4 regions of the Ureibacillus endophyticus genome follow, and region 1 is predicted to be linked to each of the others. Evidence: a T-box and tRNA genes for the amino acid it is inferred to sense, from the RefSeq annotation. Region 1 holds a T-box; the other regions hold tRNA genes.
What was found. The T-box of region 1 lies ahead of leuS (leucine--tRNA ligase). A T-box ahead of a tRNA ligase gene usually reads a tRNA of that ligase, here a tRNA-Leu.
Positions count from the first base shown of each region.

Region 1 (3,181 bases):
GGCTCACCCCAATAACGTTGACGAGAGAATAACCAGTCACGTAAGCGGTAAGAAATTTTCTTTTCACCTACACCGTTTTCCTCTAACCATTCAATTGCTTTAGAAATTGCTTCAGCTTTACCTAAACCATTTAAGAAATCAGAATTGATATGTGGTCCATCACCTGTGAATGCTTCATTCTCAATGTCGCCACCTTCAAGAACTGGTTTAATTTCTAATCCAAATTCCTTTGCAAATTCATAGTCACGTTCATCATGAGCAGGTACAGCCATAATTGCACCAGTACCGTAAGATGCTAGTACATAGTCTGCAATCCAAACTGGAATCTTTTCTCCGTTAATTGGATTTACTGCATAAGCACCAGTAAATACACCTGTTTTTTCTTTAGCTAAATCTGTACGTTCTAAGTCAGATTTTAATTTTACTTTTTCAAGGTATTCTTCTACAGCACCTTGTTGTTCAGCAGTCGTAATTTTTGCTACTAATTTATGCTCAGGTGCAAGAACACAGTATGTCGCACCAAATAAAGTATCTGGACGAGTAGTAAACACTTTGAAAGTTTCGTCTGTTCCATCTACTTTAAATGTTACTTCAGCACCTTCAGAACGACCAATCCAGTTACGTTGCATTTCTTTAATTGATTCTGGCCAATCAACCTCATCTAAATCATCAATTAAGCGATCTGCATAAGCAGTAATTTTTAACATCCATTGTTTCATTGGACGACGCTCTACTGGGTGACCACCACGTTCTGATTTCCCATCGATTACTTCTTCATTTGCTAATACAGTACCAAGCGCTGGACACCAGTTAACTGCTACTTCATCGATGTAAGCTAAACCTTTTTTATATAATTGAATGAAAATCCATTGTGTCCATTTGTAGTATTCAGGATCTGTTGTATTAATTTCACGATCCCAATCATAAGAAAAGCCTAATTCTTGAATTTGGCGTTTAAATGTCGCAATATTTTTTGCTGTAAATTCTGCAGGGTCATTTCCAGTATCTAATGCATACTGTTCAGCTGGTAGACCGAATGCATCCCAACCCATTGGATGTAACACGTCAAACCCTTGCATACGTTTAAAGCGTGATAAAATATCTGTAGCTGTATAACCTTCTGGGTGACCTACGTGTAATCCTGCACCTGATGGATATGGGAACATATCTAATGCATAAAATTTTGGCTTTGAAGTATCATTTAATGTTTTAAATGTTTTATTTTCTGCCCAATATTGTTGCCATTTCTTTTCAATTTGTTGATGATTAAAACTCATGGTAGTTCCTCCTTTTTTGGTAAGTCCGTGTAGTAGTGTTGCGACATGAAGGTTTTCACTATTTCGCCTTGCATTTTTGTCCAGATTTCTTACAAAGACTGTATTAATTTTTTCTATGTAATCTGCGACATCCGCCAGTTTCTTTAGGTAAGCTTACTAATAAGTAGAATATCCTATATTCGGAAAAATTAACAAAATATTTCAAAAATAAAAAAAACTCGCCCCATTCTAATAGAAGGGACGAGAGATATTTGCAAACTCCCGCGGTACCACCCAGATTAGTGACACATCACTCAGCTCAAACCTTAACGCGGCTCACGGTTTTAGTTACTTATTCACTAAAACTGACTCCAAGGCGAGTTCGATTTCTCTACTTACTAGCTTGCACCAAACGCTAGCTCTCTAAAAAGCTTCAAAATCTACTATTCCTTCTCATTGTCGTCCATATTCATTAATGCATTCATTTTAATGGAAATATTCGAAATATACAAGTCCCACATTAAAATATACCTATTATATAGAGTAAATGCACTATTTCTATATCATTAATGTTGAACTTTCTTAACTGGGCGATCGTAAAATAAACAAGGTATGATTGCTATGATTAACATCATGCACAAAGTTAGTATTAGAATGTTCATACTGTAAACATCAACTATTAGTCCTCCAAAAAGCGGGCCAATCATTCTTCCAATAGAACCAATACTGTTGACAATCCCTTGATACGACCCACCTTTACCTTCTGGAGCTAACATATTTGCAATAGTGGGTACAGCTGGCCATACGAATATTTCTCCAATCGTTAATATAATCATAGAGACTGCAAAGATTTTAAAACTATCTGCAAAAATGATTACGATAAAGGATAACATCATAATGGCGATACCAATGACTAGTTGTACTTTTATTTGTTTTTCATACTTTTGTACAATTGGGCTAATAATTGGTTGAAGTAAAATAATTAACAATCCATTTATCGTCCAGAGTAAACTATATTCTTTTAAGCCGATACCTTGCTGCTGGATGTGTGTAGATAAGGTGGATGGCCATTGAGAATAGGCTACCCATGTTAATAAAAAGCCCCCACTAATAATTAATAATGAATAAAAACTTGCCCGGTTAGCTGTATTATTAACTGCACTATCTTTCACTTTAGATTTTTCGACATTTGAAATCATATTACGATACGAAACAGTCGCTAAAATGAAAAAAATGATATACAAACCAAGGTTTGAAACAAATAAATAATCAAAACTTTTATCAGCAATCACGCCTCCAACTGCAGGACCAACTGCTACTCCTAAGTTTTGAGCAAGATAAATAGCATTAAAACCTTTCCTACCACCTTCTGGCCACACAGAACCAACAAATGCGAACATAACGGGAGTGACAACACCACTACCAAACCCCATTATCGTTAAGAACCATACGTAATGTGGCCAACCATGCCAAAACGTGATTCCCACTAACGAAAAAATGGTAATAAAGATTCCAAACATGATAGATTTATACCCACCAAATTTGTCAAATAAATAGCCACCAACCAAGTTACCTAGCATGGTTGCCCCTGCATTAATCATTAGGACAAGCCCAGCTATAGATAATGATTGGCCTAAATGCTCGTGCATGTAAATTGTATTTAAAGGCCAAATTAATGAACTTCCTGTAATATTAATTAACGTTCCAATCACTAATAGCCAGACATTTCTTGGCATACTCAATTCCTCCATCATCTTGATGCAACAAAGAAATATATTATTCTGTTTTTCGAAGTAATTCAAGAAAAACAATATAGTAGAATTGTCCATACATATAAAAATGCATAATACAAAATCCCGTGTTAAAATCATTTAGAGGAGTGAAACAAAAATGTCTAATCAACAATTTCCTTTCCCTTCTGATGG
Region 1 is NZ_JAMYWW010000001.1:2,629,234-2,632,414, forward strand. Features, by position in the region: gene leuS (leucine--tRNA ligase) at 1-1,277, opposite strand, end outside; T-box leader at 1,511-1,722, opposite strand; gene NKR20_RS12845 (MDR family MFS transporter) at 1,823-3,127, opposite strand; gene mnmL (tRNA modification radical SAM protein MnmL/YtqA) at 3,147-3,181, shown strand, end outside.

Region 2 (3,181 bases), 2.4 Mb from region 1:
AAAAAGCGCGCATTGAAAATCGTCTAGAAAGCCGTTTGAAACATTATACAAAGTATAAATTATTAATCATTGATGAAATCGGTTATTTACCAATCGATCCGGAGGACGCGAAGCTATTCTTCCAACTCATCGATGCACGTTATGAAAAGAAAAGTACGATTTTTACAACCAATGTGAACTTCAAATCATGGGAAGAAATTTTCCCAGAGCCGAAGTTAGCAAATGCGATTTTAGATTGCATTTTACATCACGCAAGTGTCGTAACTATTACTGGTGATTCGTACCGTCTTAAGCAACACCTCGAACCAGTAAACGAGTAATTTTGTACACCCTTAAACAAGCATAAATGTACATATTAACGTTGACATTTATACTCTATTTATATTCTTTCAATCTAAGCTTCTCATCATCAAGCTGAAATATTCTGCATACCTAGCATAATATAAATTTCATATTTCTCGGTCTGGTCTCTACTTCTGAGGCTCATAACGACTTTCATTAAATACAAAAAGACGTATAGCAAATGCTATACGTCTTCATATGACCCGTACGGGATTCGAACCCGTGTTACCGCCGTGAAAGGGCGGTGTCTTAACCACTTGACCAACGGGCCGTGGCTCCGAAGGTAGGACTCGAACCTACGACCAACCGGTTAACAGCCGGTTGCTCTACCACTGAGCTACTTCGGAATATTATGGTGGGCCTAAATGGACTTGAACCATCGACCTCACGCTTATCAGGCGTGCGCTCTAACCAGCTGAGCTATAGGCCCATAATGGAGCGGGTGATGAGAATCGAACTCACGACATCAGCTTGGAAGGCTGAGGTTTTACCATTAAACTACACCCGCATAAAATGGTGGGTCGAGACGGAATCGAACCGCCGACACTTTGAGCTTCAGTCAAATGCTCTACCAACTGAGCTATCGACCCACTTTATGGCGGTCCCGACCGGGATCGAACCGGCGATCTCCTGCGTGACAGGCAGGCATGTTAACCGCTACACCACGGGACCTCAAGTAAATGGCGGAGGAAGAGGGATTCGAACCCCCGCGCGGTTTAACCCGCCTGTCGGTTTTCAAGACCGATCCCTTCAGCCGGACTTGGGTATTCCTCCACTTTACTAAATGGCGGCAGAGGGAATCGAACCCCCGACCTTACGGGTATGAACCGTACGCTCTAGCCAGCTGAGCTACGCCGCCATATTTTTATTTGATTTTATTGGTGGAGCCTAGCGGGATCGAACCGCTGACCTCCTGCGTGCAAGGCAGGCGCTCTCCCAGCTGAGCTAAGGCCCCAATTAAAATGGTCGAGAAGACAGGATTCGAACCTGCGACCCCTTGGTCCCAAACCAAGTGCTCTACCAAGCTGAGCTACTTCTCGTATATATGGCGCGCCCGGCAGGAGTCGAACCCACAACCTTCTGATCCGTAGTCAGACGCTCTATCCAATTGAGCTACGGGCGCATATAAATGGTGCCGAGGACCGGAATCGAACCGGTACGGTAGTCACCTACCGCAGGATTTTAAGTCCTGTGCGTCTGCCAGTTCCGCCACCCCGGCACATTTGGAGCGGAAGACGGGGTTCGAACCCGCGACCCCCACCTTGGCAAGGTGGTGTTCTACCACTGAACTACTTCCGCATGTGCATTGATTTTCTGGCAAGTTTTTAATAAAACTGGTGAGCCATGAAGGACTTGAACCTTCGACCCTCTGATTAAAAGTCAGATGCTCTACCACTGAGCTAATGGCTCTCTATAAGATGGTGGAGGGGGACGGATTCGAACCGCCGAACCCGAAGGAGCGGATTTACAGTCCGCCGCGTTTAGCCACTTCGCTACCCCTCCAGAAAGGATGCCGGCGATAGGAGTCGAACCCACGACCTACTGATTACAAGTCAGTTGCTCTACCAACTGAGCTACACCGGCATATATGGTGGAGGATGACGGGCTCGAACCGCCGACCCCCTGCTTGTAAGGCAGGTGCTCTCCCAGCTGAGCTAATCCTCCATTTTTGAAACAAGCGAAGCGACGTCCTACTCTCACAGGGGGAAGCCCCCAACTACCATCGGCGCTAAAGAGCTTAACTTCCGTGTTCGGTATGGGAACGGGTGTGACCTCTTTGCCATCATCACTTCACTTGTCCATGGATGTACTGGCTTCGCCGTTGCAACATGGATGTTGCGCTCTTAGGCGAAGTTCCTATTTCATTTTTGAGAGCTTGTACTCTCAAAACTGGATAAAGACATTGACTAACGACCATTCAAGTTAGTGGTTAAGTCCTCGATCGATTAGTATTCGTCAGCTCCATGTGTCGCCACACTTCCACCTCGAACCTATCTACCTCATCGTCTTTGAGGGATCTTACTTACTTACGTAATGGGAAATCTCATCTTGAGGGGGGCTTCATGCTTAGATGCTTTCAGCACTTATCCCGTCCATACATAGCTACCCAGCGATGCCTTTGGCAAGACAACTGGTACACCAGCGGTATGTCCATCCCGGTCCTCTCGTACTAAGGACAGCTCCTCTCAAATTTCCTACGCCCACGACGGATAGGGACCGAACTGTCTCACGACGTTCTGAACCCAGCTCGCGTACCGCTTTAATGGGCGAACAGCCCAACCCTTGGGACCGACTACAGCCCCAGGATGCGATGAGCCGACATCGAGGTGCCAAACCTCCCCGTCGATGTGGACTCTTGGGGGAGATAAGCCTGTTATCCCCGGGGTAGCTTTTATCCGTTGAGCGATGGCCCTTCCATGCGGAACCACCGGATCACTAAGCCCGTCTTTCGACCCTGCTCGACTTGTAGGTCTCGCAGTCAAGCTCCCTTGTGCCTTTACACTCTACGAATGATTTCCAACCATTCTGAGGGAACCTTTGGGCGCCTCCGTTACCTTTTAGGAGGCGACCGCCCCAGTCAAACTGTCCACCTGACACTGTCTCCTACCCCGATAAGGGGTACGGGTTAGAATTTCAACACAACCAGGGTAGTATCCCACCGACGCCTCCCTCGAAGCTGGCGCTCCGAGTTCTCTGGCTCCTACCTATCCTGTACAAGTTGTGCCAAAATTCAATATCAGGCTACAGTAAAGCTCCACGGGGTCTTTCCGTCCTGTCGCGGGTAACCTGCATCTTCACAGGTACTATAATTTCACCGAGTCTCTCGTTGAGACAGTGC
Region 2 is NZ_JAMYWW010000001.1:248,843-252,023, reverse strand. Features, by position in the region: gene istB (IS21-like element helper ATPase IstB) at 1-320, shown strand, start outside; tRNA gene NKR20_RS01265 (tRNA-Glu) at 542-613, opposite strand; tRNA gene NKR20_RS01260 (tRNA-Asn) at 615-689, opposite strand; tRNA gene NKR20_RS01255 (tRNA-Ile) at 696-772, opposite strand; tRNA gene NKR20_RS01250 (tRNA-Gly) at 777-850, opposite strand; tRNA gene NKR20_RS01245 (tRNA-Phe) at 857-932, opposite strand; tRNA gene NKR20_RS01240 (tRNA-Asp) at 939-1,014, opposite strand; tRNA gene NKR20_RS01235 (tRNA-Ser) at 1,024-1,116, opposite strand; tRNA gene NKR20_RS01230 (tRNA-Met) at 1,128-1,201, opposite strand; tRNA gene NKR20_RS01225 (tRNA-Ala) at 1,222-1,297, opposite strand; tRNA gene NKR20_RS01220 (tRNA-Pro) at 1,306-1,382, opposite strand; tRNA gene NKR20_RS01215 (tRNA-Arg) at 1,389-1,465, opposite strand; tRNA gene NKR20_RS01210 (tRNA-Leu) at 1,473-1,561, opposite strand; tRNA gene NKR20_RS01205 (tRNA-Gly) at 1,567-1,641, opposite strand; tRNA gene NKR20_RS01200 (tRNA-Lys) at 1,678-1,752, opposite strand; tRNA gene NKR20_RS01195 (tRNA-Tyr) at 1,762-1,845, opposite strand; tRNA gene NKR20_RS01190 (tRNA-Thr) at 1,854-1,926, opposite strand; tRNA gene NKR20_RS01185 (tRNA-Val) at 1,932-2,007, opposite strand; rRNA gene rrf (5S ribosomal RNA) at 2,021-2,136, opposite strand; rRNA gene NKR20_RS01175 (23S ribosomal RNA) at 2,269-3,181, opposite strand, start outside.
Region 2: it encodes a tRNA-Leu, which carries the amino acid that the T-box ahead of leuS (leucine--tRNA ligase) is inferred to sense. The anticodon was not compared.

Region 3 (3,181 bases), 330 kb from region 1:
TCATATTTTCGGAATCCATAAGCATTTCGTTTGAGCACTTTTGATTTATTGTTAATTCCTTCTAAAAAGCCATTGGAATATCCAAATACAAAACTGTTTAATATTTCATTCTGCCAGTTTTTTAGTGTTTGTATACTTTTTAAAAAGCTTGGAATGCCTACTTCTTCTACCTTTCGGTAAAATGCTTCTAATCCACTTTTGACCTCCTGTATATTTTCTCTCCTTTTGGATTCTGTAAACCACTGTTTAAATGCTTCTTTTAATTCATAAGCCTGCTTTAACTCTGATGATAAAGCTAGATATCGATTTAAATACCAACGTTCTTCCTCTGATAGATTGTCGGAATTCTTATGTAAAACAAATCGCATTTTCTTCGATTTCTTACGATCATAGGCATGCATTTCTTTTTGAACTTTTCTTCGGACTTCATCTAAAGCCCAATGGATATAACGACAATAATGGAATCGGTCCGCCACAATGATTGGTTTTCCCAATGCTTGTTGAACCGCTGCTTTAAAACTTCCATTCATATCCATGACAACGATTTCCACTTCTTGACCATATTTTTGCAAATAAGTTTTGATCGTTTGAAGTCTGCGATTAGGCAAAACATCGATTGGTTCATGTGTTTCCGCATTCGCTATAATTAATTGATATTTTCCTGCATCCGTATCTCCCTTGTATTCATCAATGGCAATTGCTTTTGGTAATTGAACACCCTTTGGTAATACTGCTTTTGCTTGTTTTTTAAATCTTCTTATGATGGTTGAAATAGATGTACCGAGAATCATTGCCGCATCTTTAAATGTTTTCGATTTCGCGGATTGAATCGTCATCGCTTGATTCGCTTCTCTTGAATAACGTTGATATCGCTCGACAAATGAAGCCTTTTCTGCAAAACGCTTTCCACATTGACAGCGGTAACGACGACATTTATACATCAACTTAGTTAAACGTCCCCAAAAGGAAAGGTGGCCGATTTTTCGCATTCGATAATCATGTATTTTCTTTGTTTTTTCACCACACGCTGGACAAATATGTTCTTTTATAGGCATGGAAATATAGACTAGTACACGATTTTCTTGTTCAACCATTTCTTCAATATTTACACCTTTTAATCCTGGTAGTTCCATGTTAAAATTCATAATGCACAACTCACCTTTTTCTGCTTGTTTCTAGTCAACTCAAGTATAGAAAAATAGGTGATGTTGTGCATTTTGTTTTTCATAAATTGTAGGCAAACCCCAACAATTAATATAGAACCAAAAAGAGTTCTAACTCAGTATTGAGCTAGAACTCTTGTCAGTTTAATGTTTAATTTAAAGATACCGGTGGTCGGGGTCGAACCGACACTCCAGAAGGAACACGATTTTGAGTCGTGCGCGTCTGCCAATTCCGCCACACCGGCAAAGTCAAATAATAAAAAAAACATCGGATAAACCGATTAATAAATAAAATGGAGGCGGCTACCGGATTCGAACCGGTGGTAAGGGTGTTGCAGACCCGTGCCTTACCACTTGGCTAAGCCGCCATTATAATATTGGAGCGGAAGACGGGGTTCGAACCCGCGACCCCCACCTTGGCAAGGTGGTGTTCTACCGCTGAACTACTTCCGCAAAATGGCTGGGGTACCAGGATTCGAACCTGGGCATGACGGAATCAAAATCCGTTGCCTTACCGCTTGGCTATACCCCAAAAATTTGATGAAGTTTTCATTAGTTTTAATGGGGCGACTGATGGGAATCGAACCCACGAATGCCGGAACCACAATCCGGTGCGTTAACCACTTCGCCACAATCGCCATAATTTTATATATTATTTCAACTAATTATTTTTGAGGATATATGGGGCGACTGATGGGAATCGAACCCACGAATGTCGGAACCACAATCCGATGCGTTAACCACTTCGCCACAATCGCCATTACTTTAGTTGAAATTGGTTATTGGCAGGGGCAGTAGGAATCGAACCCACACCAAAGGTTTTGGAGACCTCTATTCTACCGTTGAACTATGCCCCTATTTTAAATGGTGGAGGGGGACGGATTCGAACCGCCGAACCCGAAGGAGCGGATTTACAGTCCGCCGCGTTTAGCCACTTCGCTACCCCTCCATAGTATGGTGCCGGCGATAGGAGTCGAACCCACGACCTACTGATTACAAGTCAGTTGCTCTACCAACTGAGCTACACCGGCATTTAAATAATTTTTAATAAAGATGGGTCGAGACGGAATCGAACCGCCGACACTTTGAGCTTCAGTCAAATGCTCTACCAACTGAGCTATCGACCCATTTTATGGCGGTCCCGACCGGGATCGAACCGGCGATCTCCTGCGTGACAGGCAGGCATGTTAACCGCTACACCACGGGACCTTGGTTGCGGGGACAGGATTTGAACCTGTGACCTTCGGGTTATGAGCCCGACGAGCTACCGAACTGCTCCACCCCGCGATAATACTATTTTGTTTAAAATATGGTGGAGGATGACGGGCTCGAACCGCCGACCCCCTGCTTGTAAGGCAGGTGCTCTCCCAGCTGAGCTAATCCTCCATGCTGGCTATTTTATAAAATGGTGACCCGTACGGGATTCGAACCCGTGTTACCGCCGTGAAAGGGCGGTGTCTTAACCACTTGACCAACGGGCCAGATTATCTGGCTGTCTAAGATGGCGGAGAGTAAGGGATTTGAACCCTTGAGACAGTGTTACCCGCCTACACGATTTCCAATCGTGCTCCTTCGGCCTCTCGGACAACTCTCCAAGAAGATGGCTCCGAAGGTAGGACTCGAACCTACGACCAACCGGTTAACAGCCGGTTGCTCTACCACTGAGCTACTTCGGAATAATTGTATTTTAATTTATAATCTTCTTGCAAACAGCATTTAAACTATTATCGAAAGACAAGTATTATTATATCATAATCCACAAATATATCAAGTACTTTTTATACTTTTTTCGGATTAATTTACTTATTCTCTCAAAACTGGATAAAGACATTGACTAACGACCATTCAAGTTAGTGGTTAAGTCCTCGATCGATTAGTATTCGTCAGCTCCATGTGTCGCCACACTTCCACCTCGAACCTATCTACCTCATCGTCTTTGAGGGATCTTACTTACTTACGTAATGGGAAATCTCATCTTGAGGGGGGCTTCATGCTTAGATGCTTTCAGCACTTATCCC
Region 3 is NZ_JAMYWW010000001.1:2,955,064-2,958,244, forward strand. Features, by position in the region: gene NKR20_RS14640 (ISL3 family transposase) at 1-1,145, opposite strand, end outside; tRNA gene NKR20_RS14645 (tRNA-Leu) at 1,327-1,408, opposite strand; tRNA gene NKR20_RS14650 (tRNA-Cys) at 1,458-1,531, opposite strand; tRNA gene NKR20_RS14655 (tRNA-Gly) at 1,542-1,616, opposite strand; tRNA gene NKR20_RS14660 (tRNA-Gln) at 1,621-1,695, opposite strand; tRNA gene NKR20_RS14665 (tRNA-His) at 1,726-1,801, opposite strand; tRNA gene NKR20_RS14670 (tRNA-His) at 1,846-1,921, opposite strand; tRNA gene NKR20_RS14675 (tRNA-Trp) at 1,947-2,020, opposite strand; tRNA gene NKR20_RS14680 (tRNA-Tyr) at 2,029-2,112, opposite strand; tRNA gene NKR20_RS14685 (tRNA-Thr) at 2,119-2,194, opposite strand; tRNA gene NKR20_RS14690 (tRNA-Phe) at 2,218-2,290, opposite strand; tRNA gene NKR20_RS14695 (tRNA-Asp) at 2,297-2,372, opposite strand; tRNA gene NKR20_RS14700 (tRNA-Met) at 2,374-2,450, opposite strand; tRNA gene NKR20_RS14705 (tRNA-Val) at 2,474-2,549, opposite strand; tRNA gene NKR20_RS14710 (tRNA-Glu) at 2,570-2,644, opposite strand; tRNA gene NKR20_RS14715 (tRNA-Ser) at 2,666-2,757, opposite strand; tRNA gene NKR20_RS14720 (tRNA-Asn) at 2,765-2,839, opposite strand; rRNA gene NKR20_RS14725 (23S ribosomal RNA) at 3,017-3,181, opposite strand, start outside.
Region 3: it encodes a tRNA-Leu, which carries the amino acid that the T-box ahead of leuS (leucine--tRNA ligase) is inferred to sense. The anticodon was not compared.

Region 4 (3,181 bases), 2.2 Mb from region 1:
GCCCGTCATCCTCCACCATATATGCCGGTGTAGCTCAGTTGGTAGAGCAACTGACTTGTAATCAGTAGGTCGTGGGTTCGACTCCTATCGCCGGCATCCTTTCTGGAGGGGTAGCGAAGTGGCTAAACGCGGCGGACTGTAAATCCGCTCCTTCGGGTTCGGCGGTTCGAATCCGTCCCCCTCCACCATCTACTTTAAAGTAGGGGCATAGTTCAACGGTAGAATAGAGGTCTCCAAAACCTTTGGTGTGGGTTCGATTCCTACTGCCCCTGCCAATATCTGTTTGAACTTATTACACGATGGCGATTGTGGCGAAGTGGTTAACGCATCGGATTGTGGTTCCGACATTCGTGGGTTCGATTCCCATCAGTCGCCCCATTAAATTAAATTAAATTAAATAATTTTAAAATATTGGGGTATAGCCAAGCGGTAAGGCAACGGATTTTGATTCCGTCATGCCTAGGTTCGAATCCTAGTACCCCAGCCATTTAGCGCCCGTAGCTCAATTGGATAGAGCGTCTGACTACGGATCAGAAGGTTGTGGGTTCGACTCCTGCCGGGCGCGCCAAATATATTATTTTGGGGCCTTAGCTCAGCTGGGAGAGCGCCTGCCTTGCACGCAGGAGGTCAGCGGTTCGATCCCGCTAGGCTCCACCAATAAAAAAATTAAATAATATTATCGCGGGGTGGAGCACGAACGAATCAACTTCGTAGCGATGCTTCAGCGTAACGATTTCGCAAACATCTTGAATTCACTAAACGAAATCGTGACGGTTCAAATGAAAACTATATGCGTAATACAATATTTTAATTTTAGAATATAATATTTCCGCGGGGTGGAGCAGTTCGGTAGCTCGTCGGGCTCATAACCCGAAGGTCACAGGTTCAAATCCTGTCCCCGCAACCAAATGGTCCCGTGGTGTAGCGGTTAACATGCCTGCCTGTCACGCAGGAGATCGCCGGTTCGATCCCGGTCGGGACCGCCATTATTGCGGGTGTAGTTTAATGGTAAAACCTCAGCCTTCCAAGCTGATGTCGTGAGTTCGATTCTCATCACCCGCTCCAATTGGGGCCTATAGCTCAGCTGGTTAGAGCGCACGCCTGATAAGCGTGAGGTCGATGGTTCAAGTCCATTTAGGCCCACCATGTATTATTCCGAAGTAGCTCAGTGGTAGAGCAACCGGCTGTTAACCGGTTGGTCGTAGGTTCGAGTCCTACCTTCGGAGCCATGGCCCGTTGGTCAAGTGGTTAAGACACCGCCCTTTCACGGCGGTAACACGGGTTCGAATCCCGTACGGGTCATAAAATTTAATTCCCAGGAGGATTAGCTCAGCTGGGAGAGCACCTGCCTTACAAGCAGGGGGTCGGCGGTTCGAGCCCGTCATCCTCCACCATATTATGCCGGTGTAGCTCAGTTGGTAGAGCAACTGACTTGTAATCAGTAGGTCGTGGGTTCGACTCCTATCGCCGGCACCATTATTTAGAGCCATTAGCTCAGTGGTAGAGCATCTGACTTTTAATCAGAGGGTCGAAGGTTCAAGTCCTTCATGGCTCACCAGTTTTATATTGCGGGTGTGGCGGAATTGGCAGACGCACTAGACTTAGGATCTAGCGCCGCAAGGCGTGGGGGTTCGACTCCCTTCACCCGCACCATTTAATTAAATCATAAATTTTTAGCACATGCGGAAGTAGTTCAGTGGTAGAACACCACCTTGCCAAGGTGGGGGTCGCGGGTTCGAACCCCGTCTTCCGCTCCAAATGTGCCGGGGTGGCGGAACTGGCAGACGCACAGGACTTAAAATCCTGCGGTAGGTGACTACCGTACCGGTTCGATTCCGGTCCTCGGCACCATTAATTTGAGCGTTTGGCTACGGTTAAAGATATATGTGGTTTCTAACGCCCGGGAATTTTGCGGGAAGTAGCTCAGCTTGGTAGAGCACTTGGTTTGGGACCAAGGGGTCGCAGGTTCGAATCCTGTCTTCCCGACCATCCAATATCAATTTAGATGTTAAATAATGGGGCCTTAGCTCAGCTGGGAGAGCGCCTGCCTTGCACGCAGGAGGTCAGCGGTTCGATCCCGCTAGGCTCCACCAAAATTAGAATATACAATATGGCGGCGTAGCTCAGCTGGCTAGAGCGTACGGTTCATACCCGTAAGGTCGGGGGTTCGATCCCCTCTGCCGCCATTTATTAAAAGTGGAGGAATACCCAAGTCCGGCTGAAGGGATCGGTCTTGAAAACCGACAGGCGGGTTAAACCGCGCGGGGGTTCGAATCCCTCTTCCTCCGCCATCTTATTTAAATAGTTAGTAATAATGGTCCCGTGGTGTAGCGGTTAACATGCCTGCCTGTCACGCAGGAGATCGCCGGTTCGATCCCGGTCGGGACCGCCATAAAGTGGGTCGATAGCTCAGTTGGTAGAGCATTTGACTGAAGCTCAAAGTGTCGGCGGTTCGATTCCGTCTCGACCCACCATTTCTAAATATTCCGAAGTAGCTCAGTGGTAGAGCAACCGGCTGTTAACCGGTTGGTCGTAGGTTCGAGTCCTACCTTCGGAGCCATTTTGGGGAAGTACTCAAGAGGCTGAAGAGGCGCCCCTGCTAAGGGTGTAGGTCGGGTAACCGGCGCGAGGGTTCAAATCCCTCCTTCTCCGCCAGAAAGCATAATATTCTGGCCCGTTGGTCAAGTGGTTAAGACACCGCCCTTTCACGGCGGTAACACGGGTTCGAATCCCGTACGGGTCATAAAAGTAAAAACATGAAGGCTATATGAAAGTTCACTATGAACTCTCATATAGCCTTTTTTGTGTACCTAGAAACCTATGTAATTGTAACATTGATGAACTTACAATAACTACCGCTACTAATAAACTGCAGAAATACTTACTTATATAATAGCCTTTTCCTCTAAATTCACTTTATTGTTCGTTCAAAATTAATTCTGTTTAATAAATATTAACTAAAAGGAAATGGATGTCATTTTAAATGCATACATTCCTTGCTGAATAAGAAATATAAGCTATTACATCTAAAACTCCTATTGCATATGATAAGAGAAGGAAGCCCAAGTTTGTTAAAAAATTTTATTATATATTGTCTTTTTGTAAAGAACGGATTATAATGAAAATCATTAAAGATGTTGATATATCAACGATTTTGTGTATTTTTAGAATGGACAATTGT
Region 4 is NZ_JAMYWW010000001.1:438,615-441,795, forward strand. Features, by position in the region: tRNA gene NKR20_RS02140 (tRNA-Val) at 1-18, shown strand, start outside; tRNA gene NKR20_RS02145 (tRNA-Thr) at 24-96, shown strand; tRNA gene NKR20_RS02150 (tRNA-Tyr) at 105-188, shown strand; tRNA gene NKR20_RS02155 (tRNA-Trp) at 202-275, shown strand; tRNA gene NKR20_RS02160 (tRNA-His) at 303-378, shown strand; tRNA gene NKR20_RS02165 (tRNA-Gln) at 413-487, shown strand; tRNA gene NKR20_RS02170 (tRNA-Arg) at 492-568, shown strand; tRNA gene NKR20_RS02175 (tRNA-Ala) at 582-657, shown strand; tRNA gene NKR20_RS02180 (tRNA-Met) at 831-907, shown strand; tRNA gene NKR20_RS02185 (tRNA-Asp) at 911-986, shown strand; tRNA gene NKR20_RS02190 (tRNA-Gly) at 992-1,065, shown strand; tRNA gene NKR20_RS02195 (tRNA-Ile) at 1,070-1,146, shown strand; tRNA gene NKR20_RS02200 (tRNA-Asn) at 1,155-1,229, shown strand; tRNA gene NKR20_RS02205 (tRNA-Glu) at 1,231-1,302, shown strand; tRNA gene NKR20_RS02210 (tRNA-Val) at 1,319-1,394, shown strand; tRNA gene NKR20_RS02215 (tRNA-Thr) at 1,401-1,476, shown strand; tRNA gene NKR20_RS02220 (tRNA-Lys) at 1,484-1,558, shown strand; tRNA gene NKR20_RS02225 (tRNA-Leu) at 1,569-1,653, shown strand; tRNA gene NKR20_RS02230 (tRNA-Gly) at 1,683-1,757, shown strand; tRNA gene NKR20_RS02235 (tRNA-Leu) at 1,763-1,851, shown strand; tRNA gene NKR20_RS02240 (tRNA-Pro) at 1,913-1,989, shown strand; tRNA gene NKR20_RS02245 (tRNA-Ala) at 2,018-2,093, shown strand; tRNA gene NKR20_RS02250 (tRNA-Met) at 2,113-2,186, shown strand; tRNA gene NKR20_RS02255 (tRNA-Ser) at 2,199-2,291, shown strand; tRNA gene NKR20_RS02260 (tRNA-Asp) at 2,317-2,392, shown strand; tRNA gene NKR20_RS02265 (tRNA-Phe) at 2,399-2,474, shown strand; tRNA gene NKR20_RS02270 (tRNA-Asn) at 2,486-2,560, shown strand; tRNA gene NKR20_RS02275 (tRNA-Ser) at 2,565-2,655, shown strand; tRNA gene NKR20_RS02280 (tRNA-Glu) at 2,672-2,743, shown strand.
Region 4: it encodes a tRNA-Leu, which carries the amino acid that the T-box ahead of leuS (leucine--tRNA ligase) is inferred to sense. The anticodon was not compared.